3 regions of the Methylocystis echinoides genome follow, and region 1 is predicted to be linked to each of the others. Evidence: riboswitches for the same ligand, from Rfam matches in the RefSeq annotation. Region 1 holds a riboswitch; each other region holds the start of a gene.
What was found. Region 1 has a riboswitch for cobalamin ahead of RVU70_RS21205 (adenosylcobinamide amidohydrolase). Riboswitches for the same ligand answer to the same signal wherever they lie in the genome.
Positions count from the first base shown of each region.

Region 2: linked by a shared signal. The riboswitch ahead of RVU70_RS01230 (CbtB-domain containing protein) and the one ahead of RVU70_RS21205 (adenosylcobinamide amidohydrolase) in region 1 are both predicted to bind cobalamin.
Region 3: linked by a shared signal. The riboswitch ahead of RVU70_RS00395 (TonB-dependent siderophore receptor) and the one ahead of RVU70_RS21205 (adenosylcobinamide amidohydrolase) in region 1 are both predicted to bind cobalamin.

Region 1 is NZ_CP156087.1:62,910-68,088, reverse strand. It holds gene RVU70_RS21215 (DUF932 domain-containing protein) at 1-1,173, opposite strand, end outside; gene RVU70_RS21210 (bile acid:sodium symporter) at 1,572-2,606, shown strand; cobalamin riboswitch at 2,899-3,098, shown strand; gene RVU70_RS21205 (adenosylcobinamide amidohydrolase) at 3,408-4,055, shown strand; gene RVU70_RS21200 (hypothetical protein) at 4,137-4,604, shown strand.
Region 2 is NZ_CP156084.1:242,207-247,385, reverse strand. It holds gene cobN (cobaltochelatase subunit CobN) at 1-1,622, opposite strand, end outside; gene cobW (cobalamin biosynthesis protein CobW) at 1,629-2,663, opposite strand; gene RVU70_RS01235 (CbtA family protein) at 2,660-3,328, opposite strand; gene RVU70_RS01230 (CbtB-domain containing protein) at 3,348-3,530, opposite strand; cobalamin riboswitch at 3,579-3,772, opposite strand; gene cobO (cob(I)yrinic acid a,c-diamide adenosyltransferase) at 3,808-4,422, shown strand; gene RVU70_RS01220 (hypothetical protein) at 4,589-4,771, opposite strand.
Region 3 is NZ_CP156084.1:80,743-85,921, reverse strand. It holds gene RVU70_RS00405 (hypothetical protein) at 1-236, opposite strand, end outside; gene RVU70_RS00400 (hypothetical protein) at 317-898, opposite strand; gene RVU70_RS00395 (TonB-dependent siderophore receptor) at 964-3,537, opposite strand; cobalamin riboswitch at 3,658-3,857, opposite strand; gene RVU70_RS00390 (hypothetical protein) at 4,275-4,412, opposite strand; gene RVU70_RS00385 (FixH family protein) at 4,712-5,113, shown strand; gene RVU70_RS00380 (TolC family protein) at 5,110-5,179, shown strand, end outside.

The DNA.
Region 1 (5,179 bases):
CTTGGCGCGCGCCTCGAAATCCAGCCGTGCGTCCTGGTGACTTTTTCCGCGCGCCACAGCCGTGATGCCCTGCACGAAATCGAAGACGCTCTCGGGTTTGCGGCCTTCCTCGGCGAAGACTGTGCCGATGATCTTCGCCGTTTCGGCTTTCGAAAACCCGCGCTTGCGCAAGAATTCCGTGCGGTCGTCGTCGTTGCGGGCCACGATCCGTTGCCGCGCCGCCTTGACTCCGTTGACGAAGGGCAGGGGCGAAGAATCGGCGAAACGCGCCAACGCCGGCGCGGCCTCATGCGCGAAGCGTGCGGCCGCGTATTTGGAGTGGCGGATCGTAATCTCCTCGAAATCTTCGACGCCCCAAAGATTCCGGTTTTGGCATACGGCGCGCAAATAGAAGCTGGCGATCCCGAGCGTCTTAGCACCCACCTCTGAATTCCAGCAGTAGAAGCCGCGAAAGTAGAGATCGGGCGAGCCGTCGGGAAGGCGGCCAGCTTCAATCGGGTTCAAGTCGTCGACGAGAAACAGGAAGACGTCCCGGTCCGAGGCGTAAAGCGTCGTCGTCTCCTCCGTGACGTCGACGTTGGGATTGTAGATTCCGGTCGACGAGTCGAGCACGCCCGGCACTTTCCAGCGCGTGTCGCCCACGCCGTCGCCGGCGATGCGCTGCACGGCGGAGACGAGCTCATGGTCGTAAATCCGCCCATAGTCTGGACCGGTCACCGCGCGCAGCTCGACGCGACCGCTTTCGATCTCGAGCGTCTTGATCTGCTCGGCGCGGTGTGTGGTGAGGCCATATTGGAGATTGATTCCGGCGACCGGCGCGGGGAGCTGTCGAAGGTAAGCCGCCGGGGCGCCGATGAGGCTCGCGAGCTGGCCGAAGCTCCAGTGGGTCATGGCGACCGGACTGTCGGAACCGGGCAGCGAAAGTGAAAGTCGTTCGGCGTCGTCGCGGCTGGCTTCCACGCGGATTGCGGTGCTCTCGATTGTTCTGGTGCGGCTGCGGTCAGTCCGGCCACGCACGGCGGCGAACAGATCCGATAGAGAGAGGTATCGCTCATCCGAAGGCCTGGAAAACCACTCTGACGACACGCGGCCAATACGCTCGCCGCGGCTTGCGTCCACCTTGTAGCCGCTTTCACGGCCGCGGGCTGATCCCAAAATCTCCACCTGATTCATGTTCGTCTCCACCACGGGCGCGGGAGCCTCTCTCCCGCCTTACCCGTCATGAAAATCCCCTCCATACTCTAACTCTCCAGCCTTGCTGCTCTCCCTGATCGGCAAGTGTTCACATGCCTCGCCGCCTACTTCGTATCGGATCGATCGCGTGGAGTTATCTTGGCTTGTCAACGCGATCTCCTACAGAAAGGGTTAGGGCGGGATTCTGGGCTTGCTGGGCTACTCTCCGGCAGAGAAAATCACCCGCCTGACGCATTCAAAGATAAATGCTATGCTCCAGCTCTGCTGGCGGTTGCTCGTGTATTTTGAGATGCATAGGCGCAATTGCTACCGAGACAAGGAGCGGTTTGTTGAGCTCGAACCCGCGGATGACTACGGGAGTTTCACTCGCGAAGCGCATGACGTCGATCCATCACGCGATCCATTCTTACTTCATCTGGTTGATCCTCTTGTCCTACTTCGCCGCGGCGTTTTTCCCCGGGCTCGGCCTCTCAATTCGCAGCGCCGAATTCGGATCAATCGCGCTGGGTCCATCGAGGATCGCGCTTTCACTTCCGCCCGCGATGCTAGCGTTCCTCCTGCTGAACGCCGGCTTGGGCGCCAGGAGCAAGGATCTCGGGACAGTCGCACGGTATCCGCGTCTCCTGGCCGCCGGCGTTGCGGGAAACCTGTTCGCTCCCCTTGCCTTCATCACTGCGGTCAGCATCACGATGAAATTCTGGCACAACCCCGAGGAGGTTCAGCAAATATTAACAGGCCTCGCGCTCATTGCCGCCATGCCGATCGCTGGGGCGTCGACAGCCTGGGCGCAGAACGCAAACGGCAATCTTGCCTTGAGTCTTGGCCTCGTCCTATTGACCACGCTGCTCAGCCCTGTGTTGACACCGATCGTCCTCCACTCAGTCGCATTTCTGGCCGCAGGAGACTATTCTGAGGACCTGCACGAACTCGCGAGCAATGGCGCGGGCGCATTCCTTTGGGCCTGGGTCATCCTCCCGTCCCTGCTCGGCATTGCCGGTCATCGGCTGTTGGGAGAGACGGCGGCTGCCTCGATCTCGCCCTATCTGAAGCTCACGAACTCGATCGTGTTGATCTTGCTCAATTACTCGAACGCCGCGTTGAGCCTGCCGAAACTCATCTCCGAGCCCGACCTGGACTTCCTCGGAGCGATTCTAGCCATCGTCGGCTTACTTTGCGCAGCCATGTTTGCAGCCGGCTATCTGATTGCGCAGAGCTTTCGCGCCGACCGCGCCGGCGCCGCGTCATTAATGTTCGGGCTCGGCATGAACAATAACGGTGCGGGCCTTGTCCTGGCGTCACTCGCGCTATCCGACCATCCGGCGGTGATGATTCCGGTGATCATCTACAACCTAGTGCAGCACTTCTTCGCTTCGCTCGTCGACAAGCTTCTGACATTTAAGTTTCATGATTGATCCGGCTGGACAGCGTGTCGCCAGATCGTCGCGCGCGAGGGTTATGTGCGCGACTCCCGCGCGCTTGCCGCGCTCGGCGTGAAAGCGCTGGGCGTCACGACCGCGCAAAACCGCGGCGCGGCAAGGAAACGGCAATTTGCGCGTTAGCTTCGCCGGCGTTCACTTCGACCCGGCGACATTCTCGTCCCCGACCAGGTGTGATCCTGCTGATCAAGGCGCGGGCGTGCGTATAAAAGGTCGTTTAATTGAGAACGGACATCCCTAGGTATTGACATTCCCCCGACATTTACCTCTAGATATTGTCGTTCACGGTCTCTGGACTCGCGTCCGGAGCTAAGAGGGAATCCGGTGAGCCGCAAGGCGAATCCGGGGCTGCCCCCGCAACTGTAAGCGGCGAGCGCGATCAAAAAGCCACTGGCGCGAAAGCGCCGGGAAGGATGATCCCGCAGCGACCCGCAAGCCAGGAGACCTGCCGCGAACGCAGAGTCGTCCACGGGCGGGGCGCCCGGAGGCCGCTTGCGGGTTCTGCACGCGTGAAGTCGCAGGACGGCGCTAGCCGCTTCCCATGTCCTGTCCTCAACGCGAGCGGAGCATCGCATGACGCAGGCGGCGTTCGATTTCGACAAAAACGGCCATCTCGAGCTATTTCAGGGGCAAAGGCGCCTGCGCGCCCCGCGGGGAAGCTCGGAGGCCGGTGTCTAGGCGGCCTTCGATCGAGCAAACGCGCGAAGCGCCAATTGACCGCGGTTCCTCGCAGTTGCAGAAAACCGGTGCATCAATGACAAGCTGTAAGAGATCGTGATGCTGTTGAAGACGTTTTTCGAATCCGTTGAGCTGCACCGGGATTACAAGTTTGTCAGCCTACGGTTTCGCCGTCCCTTCAAGGTGCTCTCGACCTCCGCCTCAAACGGAGGTCTCGCCGATGACCTCGATATCGTGTTCAATCATCAATGCTGTGAAGCCATGGGGCACGAGATGCACCAACTCATGAAGGCTCACCGCCACCCCGCAATATACGACTCCCTCCTATTGACCGAACACGATCTTGCCGCCGCCACTGCTGCAGGGCTCGGCACCGCGGCGAATATGAATAATCTTTGCATCGCTGAAGAGCAATTTCGCGACCTTGCCGTGGCGACGATCGCGACCGGCGGCGTCGACGGGAATGCGGCCCGCGCTGGCGATCCGTCGTCCTATTATGAGTTCAGCGGAGTTTTCGAGCGCTTCGGCCCTATTGGGCCCGACCAACATGGAACAATCAACGTTATGCTGGTCATCAACACGCCTGTGTCGGATGGCGCGCTCGTTCGCGCGGTGATGACCGCAACCGAGGCCAAAACGGCCTTGTTGCAGGAGTTGTCGGCGCCCTCGCGGCAATCATCACAGATCGCCACGGGAACTGGCACCGATCAGATTGCCGTGATGGCGCCCGCCGATGGACCGCTCTAGCTAACCTCAGCAGGACATCACAGTAAGCTCGGAGAATTAATCGGCCGTACGGTCCATCGCGCCGTCAAAGACACGCTCGCCTTGCAAAACGGTCTCACGCCAATCCGTCAATCTTCCTGCGCCCGATTGCTCGAACGCTTCGGCTGCCAGCCGGACACTTTGTTCGAAGAGATAAGTCGACGCTTGCCGGCTGCATTAGCGGCGCTGGCCCGGCAAAACGACCACGATCTGGACCGCGACCCATTAACTGTAGCAGCGGTTGCAGCTCTTGTTCATCTTCACGACCAGCTGTCCTGGGGTTTGTTGCCACAAACCTGTTGGCCCGATATCGCCTGCCGACACGGGGCCCACATCGCAATTGCTGTCGCCGGACGAACGGAACGGTATAAGGATTATTGTAATCGACTAGCCAGCACCTCCGGAATTTATGAGCCCAGCAATCTTGCAACGCTCGTGGCGACCGCGCTTGCTATGGGATTTATCGACAAATGGGACAAAACCCTCATGCGCCTTGACAACGTCGTGACAACGTCCGGATCAGCCGAATAGCGGGTCCGCCAACTTGTCCGTCGGCTTGCATTGCCACGGAGGTTTTCCCGGAAGGAACAGATACGCGACGCGATCGAGAGCGTCATTCTTACTTGTCATAAGGCCTGGCGTAAAAAGCGCTTTTGCGCAAGTTGAGTTGCAAAAGTAGGGACTTTGCTGCGCGTCTTGCTCCATAACTCCGAGTGAGCGCCTTCGGTGGTAAGGGCGGCAGGTTGCGGCATCTCCGAAGTTCCGCGTGCACAAGTATAGTATCGATTTCTGCCTTTTCCTGTCGAACCGACGGGGTGGGGCTTATGGACGCGGCGCGACTGGGCGACCGTTTCGGGGAATGACTCTCGGCCAACGGCAGGCAGCAAAGATCGGATTCACCGCATTTGATTTAATGCTCTTCCCGTTTTGCCAGGGGCGATCAAAGCGCAAGCAACTCGAAGCAGCGTCATGTTGTGCCTAGGTCACGACGAAAGCTTCCGCTCAAGTCATGGAGGCCCGGGGGTTCATTCGCCGTCGCGTTCACGGTTGATGCGGAATCGCAACGGTCCATCGAATCTTTGCGCTGCTCTTATCCATACGGCTTG
Region 2 (5,179 bases), on a different replicon from region 1:
TCCAGCGTGCCATGCGCGCCGAGATGAATGAGCGCGTCCATCCGACGAACATGACGCAGCCAGAGATAGAAGGCGACATAGGCATGGCGCGGCGGGCGCTGCATGTCATGATAGGTTTCGTATCGCTCCGCGCGCGCGCCGCGGTCCGGCTGCAGGGCGACGACGAGATTGCCGGCTGTAAGGCAGGAGAAGCGAAAGGCGCCGTCTTCAATAGCCGGATCGTCTTGCGGCGCGCCCCATGTTTCATTGACGCCGGCAACAAAATTATCGGGGAGGGCCGTGAGCAGGCGCGTGTAATCGACGAGCGCAAAGTCGACGCTTTCCGCGCCTTCCTCCAGCGCGCGAATGAGTCGAGCGGGAGAAAGGTGAGCGGCCTCGTTTGCTTGGTGGAGGGGAGGGCCGACCGAGTAACCCGCTTCCTTCAGCGCCTCGACAATCTCCGCAACGCTCGCCTCGGCGTCCAATCCGATCGCATAGCCGCCTCGTCCACGGCGCGCGGGGTAATCCGAAAGGATCAGCGCGATGCTTTTCTCGCCGTTCGGCTTGCGGCGCAGGCGCGCCAAATTCGCCGTGAGATCGGCGACGAAAGCGATGCGCGAAAGCTCCGGCGCGTGGCGCGGTTCGGCGAGCTCGGCGGCGCCGCGCGCGGCGGTCTCCTTGAAGGAGATGGCGCGCGTGAAGATGCGGCCGTCGACTTCCGGCAAGACGACGTTCATCGCGAGATCGGCGCCATTGGCGCCACGCGCGGAGGCCGCCCAGGCGGCGCGCGTCGAGGTCGCCAAAGCGACCTGCAAGACCGGCGCGTCGGCGCGATCGAGCACGCAACCGCCGTCACGCCGCGCGGAGAAGGCGGTGGCGTTGACAATAACGTCGGGCGCAAAACGATCGAGCGATTGCGCGACGAAAGCCTCGCTTTCGCTTTCCTTGAGGCTCGCCACATAAAGCGCGTCGACGGCAAAGCCGCGGGCGCCTAAAGCCTCGGCCAGCGCCTCGATGGGCGCGACATCGTCCGCGAGATAGAGCGAACGGTAGAACACGATCGTCGCGCGCGGCGCATCGCCCGCGGCGCTGAAACAGGCGGCGTCGAAGCGGCCCGCGCTGGATACAGGCGCGCTTTCACGCCAGGCGGCCGGACGCCCCGCGAGGGTCGACGCGTAGGCGAGGAACGAACGCAGATTGTCTCGCCCCCCCTCCTGGAAAAAGCGCCAGATGCGATGCAGCGCCGCCGCGTCGAGCGTCGACGCCTGCGCAAGCCGCATGTCGGCGACCGTATCGCCCGGCACGACTGCGAGCGCCACGTCATGGGCGCGGGCGAGCGCCGCGACCTGCTCGACGCCATAGGCCCAATAATCCTTGCCGCCCAAGAGCCGCACGACGATGAGCTTCGCATGGCGCGCGACGGAGTCGAGATAGAGATCGACGGAATAGGGATGCGTCAGCTGCGCGAGCTGGGCGCAGCGCAGGCTCGCAAGCCTCTCGCGCGCCTCGTCATGCAGGCGGGCGACGAGGCGCAGCTCCGAGTCGGAGAAAGACAGAAAGACAATGTCGCCCGGCGTTTGCTTGAGATCCGTCGCCGCGCCGGCGTCGTCGAGGCTATGAAGATCGCGCGGAAGGAGATGCATGGCGCGTCACGGCTGGGCCAGCGCGGCGGCGATGGCGTCGCGATCGAGACCCTTCTGGCCGATCACGACGAGCCGGCTCGCGCGCTCTTCGCCCGGATTCCAGGCGCGATCGAAATGGTGCTGGATGCGCGCGCCGACGCCCTGCACGAGCAGCCGCATCGGCTTGCCGGCGACCTCGACAAAGCCCTTGATGCGCAGCACGTCGTGGGCGCGCGCGACGTCTGCGAGTTTCGCAACAAGCGCAGCCGCGTCGGACGCGGCGGGCAGGCTCACGACGAAGCTGTCGAAGTCGTCGTGATCGTGATCGGGCTCGGCGTCGTGATGCGAGGGGCGATTGTCGAGATCATTTTCCGCCGCCGCAGCAAGTCCGAGCAGCACGAGCGGATCGACCCTGCCTTCATGCGCGCGCACGAGTTTCACCGCCGCGCGCGCGCCCGACGTGAGACGCGCGGCCACCTCGCGCGCTTCATCTTCGTCGAGCAGATCGGTCTTGTTGAGGATGACGAGATCGGCGCAGGCAAGCTGATCCTCGAACACCTCTTCGAGCGGATTGTCGTGGTCGATCGTCTCGATCGCGGCGCGTTCCTCGGCGATCGCGTCAAGATCGTCGGCGAAGCGGCCTTCCGCCACCGCCTTGCCGTCAATGACGGCGATCACGCCGTCGACGGTCAGCCTCGAGCGGATCGCCGGCCACTCGAAGGCCTTTACCAGCGGCTTGGGCAAAGCGAGGCCGGACGTCTCGATGATAATGTGATCGGGCCGCTTTTCATGCGCGAGCATCGCTTCGATGGCCGGCACGAAATCGTCCGCCACCGTGCAGCACAGGCAGCCATTGGCGAGTTCGACGATATTTTCGTCGGGGCAATTCTCGACGCCGCAGGCGCGCAGAATGTCGCCGTCGACGCCGACGTCGCCGAATTCATTGATGACGAGGGCGAGACGACGGTCGCGGGCGTTCTCCAGCACGTGACGGATCAGCGTGGTCTTGCCGGCGCCCAGAAAGCCGGTGACGATGGTCGCTGGGATTTTCTGCGCGCTCATGCCGCCTCCGTTTCATCGCGTGACGAGAGCCGCCAGACGAGGCCGGCGAGCGCGCCGGCGAGCACCCAGCATGTCGCCTGCACTGCGAGCGACGCGGCGGCGAAACGCGCGGCGAGTTCAGCCGGAACCGTGCTTTCGGGCGCCGCCGGCGTCGGCCAGAAAAAATGCGGGGCGACGAGCATCGCGACGCCGAGCGCTCGGGCGACGACGGAGTCTCCCCGTAAAAGCGCATAAAGGCCCGACGCCGTCGAAACGGCCGTGGCGAACCACCAAAGCTGACGGCCCACAAGATCGGTCTCCGCCGCGCCGGGAAGCTGCGGCGCGAGGCCGAGGCTGGTGGCGAGGCCAGTGGCCGCGAAAGCGCAGGCGCCCCACAGCGCGGCGCGGCGCGGGCCGATCGCATCGCCCGACGCCAGCATGCCGGCGAGCAGGATCAGCGCATAGCCGATGCAGACGGCGACGGTTGCAACGCTCGTCGCCGCGGTGCGCCGCAGGCCCTCGAAAGCGGGCGCCGACTGTTCGGCGGCGTCACGCGCATGCTGCGCCGCCTCATAGACCTCGGCGGCGAGGATGAGGGGAGTGGTGGTGACATGCTGCAGGGCCGCGACAGCGAGTCCCGCAACAACGCCGGCGACGAGGCCGGCCGCCAGAAGGCGCGCGATCACGGGTCGCGTGGCGCGGCGATCAGTGACACGGGAAAGAGAGCGCGTGGCGCGAATCATGCGCCGCGTCGTGAACGCTCTGGGAATTGGCGAAGCCGGCGCCGTAGACGAGGCCGACGCCAAGCACAAAGGCGACGAAGGCGGCTTTGAGAACTTCCGCGCGCGAGGTTGCAAGCGAGCGGACGGCGGCGGTGTTGGTCGTCATGCGACGTCTCCCTGCCGCCCCACCGGCGGCGAAATGTTGCGACAGGCGATGAAGCATCGCCGCGACGGCAGGTCTCCTGGCTTCCGGTGCATCATCCGCGCCGCCTTCCCAAGCCTTTCGCTCAGTGGCCGATGGCGCAGCCTTCCCGGTTACAGTTGCGGGGGCAGCCGCGGTTTTGGGGCGTGCCCGCACCGCGTTCCCTGTTCGCCTTCTTGCGAAGGACCGTCGCGACCAGTCATATGCGTTGGTTCTGTAGACGTCAAATGAGGAGTCCGGCTTGACGGAAGAGGAAAACGACGCCGCGCGCCGCCACCGCGCCAAGATGGAAAAGCGCAAGGCCGTGCAGGACGCCGAGGTCGCCGGCAAGACCATCGCGCAACAGGGCCTGCTCATGGTCCACACCGGACCGGGCAAGGGAAAATCGACTGCGGCCTTTGGTCTTGCCTTACGGGCGCTTGGCCACGGCTGGAAAGTGGGCGTCGTGCAGTTCGGCAAGGGCCAGTGGCGCAGCGGCGAGCGCGAGATGCTCGAAAAGCTCGGCCCGGTGTCCTGGCATACGCTGGGCGAGGGCTTCACCTGGGAGACGCAGGACCGCGCTCGCGACGAAGCGGCCGCGCGCCGCGCCTGGGACAAGGCCTGCGAATTGATGGATGACCCCGACGTCCGCCTGCTGGTGCTCGACGAGCTGAATATTTCGCTGCGCTACGACCATCTCCCGCTCGAAGAGGTTCTCTCCCGACTCGGGTCGCGACGCGCCGACCTTCATGTCGTCGTCACAGGAAGAAACGCCAAGCCGGAACTGATCGCGGCCGCCGACCTGGTGACAGAAATGACGCTGGTGAAACATCATTTCTCGGCGGGCGTGAAGGCGCAGGCGGGGATCGAGTTTTAGTCCGACAGGCGCGTGCGCATGGCGTCGCGCCGCTCAAAAAAGGAGGCCGACGCTCGAGCTTGTCGAGACCGTCGGCTCCCATTTGCTCGACCACATAGAATATGGCCGACCCTGCAAAGACGAGACCGGGAGCGAAGCCCCCGGCAAGTCCATGGCAGGGGTATGATTACTGAACCATGCGAACGGTGCGGCCGACGCCCGGATCGGTGCCGTTGCCCGTACCGTTGGTGCCCTCGGGGGAGATCCAGTCCGGAACCCACGTGAGAGCGACGATGACGAAGCCGACGAAAGCGGCAACCCAGATCAGCATCTTGCCAATGTCGCCGGAGTTGTGAACGTTGACGGCCATGCGTTTTCCCCCTGTTGTTTTTTTACCAGAATGCTTGCCGCATCGAGGTAACCCTAGCTCGATTCAAAACGCTTGGCAATGCGCCTGTAAAACCGGTTTTTAAGGGTTCAAAATTGCCATATAAGCCAATAAGTTCATGGCATTAGACTGCGACAACAGGTCGCGGAGGAAATAATTTTTGCGTCGCAAAATTTAAAGTTTTCGCCCTCACGGGTCCTTTCCCGGCGGGCTGCTCGGGCGCGCGCGGGGGTCGGCGCGCAACCGGCGCGACGAGGCTATTGCTCCTTGGCTGCGCTTCGCCTATAAGCGCGCGCATCCCACAGGCGAAAGTCTCACGGCGTCTGATCCAAGACGTCGTTTCCGGTGGTCGGATTTCCGGCCCGTCCAAGCTTTCGCCGAGGCTCAACC
Region 3 (5,179 bases), on a different replicon from region 1:
TCAGCGTCGAGAGGATAATGCATGAAGGCGAAGCCCCACGCCTGATTCGCAAGCCAGACCACGCCGGTCGCCACAAGCGCCTCGCGCCGCCCGAAGCACAGCGCGGCGATCGCCGCAAAGGCCGCGAGCGGAACCGCACAGGCGAAGCCGACGGTGAATAGGACGCTCGCGACCGCGAGCGCCGCGATCCCGATGGCGGGCCGCGAGAGGAAGCAAGGCAAATATCGTGCGCTCATGTCAGTCTCCTTGGTTTTGAGGATGACGATCAGTTGTCCTCGGCGAGGAGGAGCGATTCCGCCGGGTGAAGCGTTCGCGCCTATGCGCCGCGGCGCGCGGACCGGTCGATCGGGTCGGGTTCGGTGAGGCCGAACCATCGCGCCCGAAGCTTGTCCCACAGGGCGAGGCGCGACCAATCCGGCTCCTTGAGAAACCTGTCGGTCTCCGGATGGAGGAAGGGATTGGGCAACAGCACCGTGATCTGCTGCTCATTGGCTCCATTGAAGAGCTGTAAGCCCCAGGACATGGGCACGCAGGAGCGCCCGATCCGGCGATAGATTTCCGCCCGCGCCGTGCGTCTGTGTCGCGCCACCTCCGGCGGCGTCGGACGGCTTCGGGTTCCCTTGTGCTCTCCGATACACAGATGGAAATGCGGGACGCCGAAGGCGACCGTCAGATAGCCGTCAAGCATACCGATCCGCGTCGGCGGCCGATCGGTCTTCATCTCCCAGGCGGCGCCCTGAATGAGGATGCCGAATGTAATCTCTCGCCAATGGTTCTCGAAGAGGTCGCGCAGTAGTTCCTCGAGGCTTGCCGGATCCGTTGGCAGGGAGAACACGTCGAGCGGCGTTCCGTCCGGCTCGACCACTCGTGTTGGAGCATGTTCAGCAACCTCTGACATCACGTCCACCTTCTCTTCCTCTTCTTTGGCGCGCCGCTCACGAGAGGCGTAGCCGCATGTCACATTCAGAACGACGCTTTGATCGAACCGCGAAACGTCCGTGGGGCGCCGATGACGTTAAAATTGTAACCAGGCATGTTCCAACCCACCTGGATTGGATTCGTATAGGGCACGACGTAGCCGCCGGGATGGGCGTCGTCGAAGGCCTGCGGACCCAATCCGCCGGTAACGAAATAGGTCTTGTCGAGGAGATTGCTCACATTGAGCTGCGCGACGATCTTGAATTGGTCGAGGCTGAACTCATAGGCGCCGAACAGACCGACGAGGCCATAGCTTGGCGTCGACTGGCCATAGATATAGCTGGCGTCGTTTGCGGCATGAAAGAAGGGCAGATAGCCGGTGTAATCATAACGCGCCCCCACGCGCAGACCCTTCAGCTGACCTTCCTTGAACTCATAGGCCGAAGCCAGGGAGCCGACATTGCGAGGAACGAAGGGGATCGGCTGTCCGACGACGGGAACGCCGAGGTGCGTCGGATTTGATTTGGTGGTGATGGCGTCGGTGTTGGCGTAGGCGAGATTCAGGCTCCAGCCGGGTAGGATCTCGCCCTGAATGTCGAGTTCCGGTCCCTGCGAACGCCCCTGACCGACGAGCGTCACGTGGTTGAAGTCATAGGGGACGCCGATTGGAATATTGGTCTTGACCAGATGGTAATAGGCCGCCGTCGCCTGAAGCCTGTCGCCAAATAGCGATAACTTCAGTCCGGCTTCCTCTTGCGCGCCGGCGCTCGGCGGGGTCGGGTCGTTCGTGCCGTAGACCAGCTTGCCGTCGTAGTTCGGGCTGTATGATTCTGCATAATTTCCATAAAAACTGAGCCATTCCAGCGATCGCCACAAGACACCGACGCGCGGCGTAACCCTCTGGCTGACAAAGCGCGAGGTGCTGGCCATCGTGGCGACGTTGCACGGGATCGCAACGCCCGAACGCCAGTTCGACGAATACGGCCCGCAGAAATTCATATTGTCGGAGGCTCCGGTTCGGCTGTCGATATACTGCCAGCGGGCGCCGCCGAGCACGTGAAGGCCGAACGGCAGTTTGATCTGGTCCTGCAGATAGACGCCGTAATTGTCGGCGGATTGCCGTGTGGCGTTGTAGGGAACGAGCCCGCCGATGGGGGTCGGGAGATAGGGGGCGCCGAACATGGCGACCGTCCCGGGATACTGCGGGATCATGTTCTGACCGCTGAAGTTGTAACGATAGTAATCGGCTCCGGAAAGCAAAGTATGGCTGGCGTGTTCGCCGGTGTTGAAATGCCCGACGAGATTGATCGCCGTCGCATATTCCGCCTGTCTGTTGTCCGACGGATATGATCCGTAGTTCAGCAGGACATTGTTCGGCGAGTAGGTCTGATAGAAAGGAATGAAGTTGACCGAGGGCAGATAGCAGCTGGCGCTTCCCGGCGTTATGCAGTCTGAGATGGAGGTGGTTCCGCCATTGTTCTGCCAATTGGCATGCAAGAATTGCATGAACAGGGTCTGCTGGATCGACCAATCCTTGCTGAAGTCGTGATGCCAGGTCACCTCGCTGAAGTTTTGCTGCTGGGCGTATGGCGACTGCGGCCCCCAGTTGAAACTGCGCCCGAGCCACAGGGGCAAGAACATCCCGTAATAAGGAACGTAATACCAATCCTGATTCATATTGTTGTGCTGGAACTGCGTCGACGCTCTGATCCAGTTGCTGGCGTCGATGTTCCATCTGACGACCGGATTGACCATCATGTTTCTTGTGTAGTCGAAGCTGCGAAACGACCCGTCGTTCTCATAGGAGAGGATGAAGCGGTAGAGCAGATCCTTGTTGGAGGCGACCGGCCCGGTGGCGTCGACGACCGTGCGATAGGAGGCGTAGCTGCCGATCTGCTGCTGCACGGAGGCGGAAGGCTTCGCGAGCGGCCGCTTTGTGTTGATGTTGACGATGCCGCCGGGCTCCACCGCGCCGTAAAGGATGGCGGCAGGGCCTTTCAGCACCTCGACGCTCTCCACATTGGCCAGCTCGGCGCTGCTCGAGCCGGCGAAGTTGAGGCCGAAACTGTCGACCCGGAAACCGTCGCGGAAGTAGTTCTGCGTCTGAAAGCCGCGAATGATGATCTGTCGGAAGGAATTGCCCAGCGCCGCGTCGCCGCCGCCCGAGGTGGTCACGCCGCTGACGTTCTTCAACGCCTGGTCCAGCGTGATGGCCTGCTGGTCTTCGAGCATGCGCCGCGTGACCATCTTCGTCGTGACTGGCGTATTCATCACCGGCGTGTTGACCTTGGCGCCGAGCGACCCGATCGGCGCGGCATAGGACGCGGGATTGTTGCAGATGCCGTCGGCGCAAATTTCCCCGTTGTCGCCGGGACCGATTTCCGTGCCGCCGCCGTTGGCTTCCGCCTGTTGCCCGTCCGCGGTCGCCCCACTCGAAAAGGCGCTTCCCGCGCGCGTCCCGGTGGGCGTCGGCTTGCCGACTTCGATAACCGGAAGCGTCTCCCGGCCGAGCGCCGGCGAAACGAGGCCCGCGCAAAGGATGTAGGAAAGAAGGGACGGGCGACGGCGCGCGACGCCGTAAATGCCGCCATTGGCGGCGGTCGAGGAGAGAGTATGCATGAGCCGAGACTCGCAGCAACGTGGGCCGTCACTGCGAAAGGTCTTGTACTGCCGAATTAGCGCCTAAGGCGCGTGACGACAGTTTTGGACCGCCTCGGTGCACCCCGCCCGACGCTCTCGCGCGTGACCACGATCGATGGCAGGTCTCCTGGCTCGCGGGTCGCCGCCTTGAGCCGCCTTCCCAGGGTAAGTTCCCCAGTGGCTTTGTGGCTCTAAGGCTCGCCGCTTACAGTTGCGGGGGCAGCCTCGGCATAGCGCCGTCAGGCGCGCACCGAGTTCCCTTTTGATCCCCGAAGGGAACCATCGGCGGCAATAACGAAGCAGACCGAACACCATGTCAAGACATTTGTGGCCGGCCATAAAGGCGCCATCGCCGCGCGGCCATCTGATGCAGAGTCGTCGCCCTGCCGCGCAAACGGCGCCGATCGTCCCGTCCGCCGAGCTAGCAGACTTTCGCTGATTGACTCGAGAAATGTAGGACAGTTCGCGTTAAGTCCGATTTCCATCCCCGCTCGTGCAAGCGCCGGAGATCGGCGAAGCTCGCGCAGGGCATGCTCTGTCAAATATGCAAACGCCTCCTTTGCGCTGATGCGGCGAATTTCATCTCTGCAAAATCCCAGCGCACGCCAGCTTGGCTGGTCTGCACATCCTTTTCGAGACAATGACAAAGACTTTTGACGCAGGACTTGCCGTGCTAATCTGGAGTCCGTCCAGGGGTGTTTATGCAGCGAAGCTGGCTACGCCTTCTCGTCTGTGCCTTCGTCGTCGTCGCGGCTCTCGCGGCGGCGGGGACGAATGCGTTCGCCTCCCCGGACGCCCATCCCTGCGCAGAGATGGCTTTTGGCGACGGCGGGCATAATGGCCACGGCGACCATGGCGCGGTTCCAAGGCGCTGCGACTCGCTCGTCTGCGGCGCTGTTCAGTTAGCGCCTCTCGCCATCATCGGGAAAGCAATCGAGGTCCGCAGCTTCCGTGCGCCACCGCCGCGCGACGACGACGCGCGTCTTGGTTTCACCGGCCCACCCCATCTGCGACCTCCAATCTCCTGAACGCCGAGCAAATAGAGCCTCGGTTTTGAGGGCGCTGACCTGCGCTGCATCGTGCGTGCGCCCGCCTTTGGCGCCGAGATACCGTCCGTCACCGTGCTTCCGCTTGGAAGCAGGAGATCATTCTTATGAGCGCTTCTGTTTTGCGGCGAGTTGCAAGAGCTCTGCTTGGGTTGGGGCTTCTGTCGACTTCAACGCCCACGGTCGCAGACATCAGGGACTACGAGTTCAAGCTTGTCCGAGAGAAGGTCAAGAAGGGCCAAGCCGTCGTTGACGTTCGGCTGATTCATAAGCCCGACGATCGGGCGGTCTCGGATGCGGTTATCTTCGCCATGCGTCTGGATATGGCCCCCGATGACATGGAGCAGATGACGAGCGCGATTGAAGCGGTGAAAAGCCCCGAGCCTGGTCTCTACCGGTTCAAGGTCGATCTGACCGCTGAGGGACGCTGGCGAATCTCACTCGCGGCGAAAGTCCAGGGCGAGACGGAGACCCTGCAAGGCCGTCTGGTTTTACAGGCGACCCCATGACCATGCGCCGCCTCACTTTGCCAATGTTGATCGCCATTGCTACAGCGGCGTCGCCAGCCATCGGCG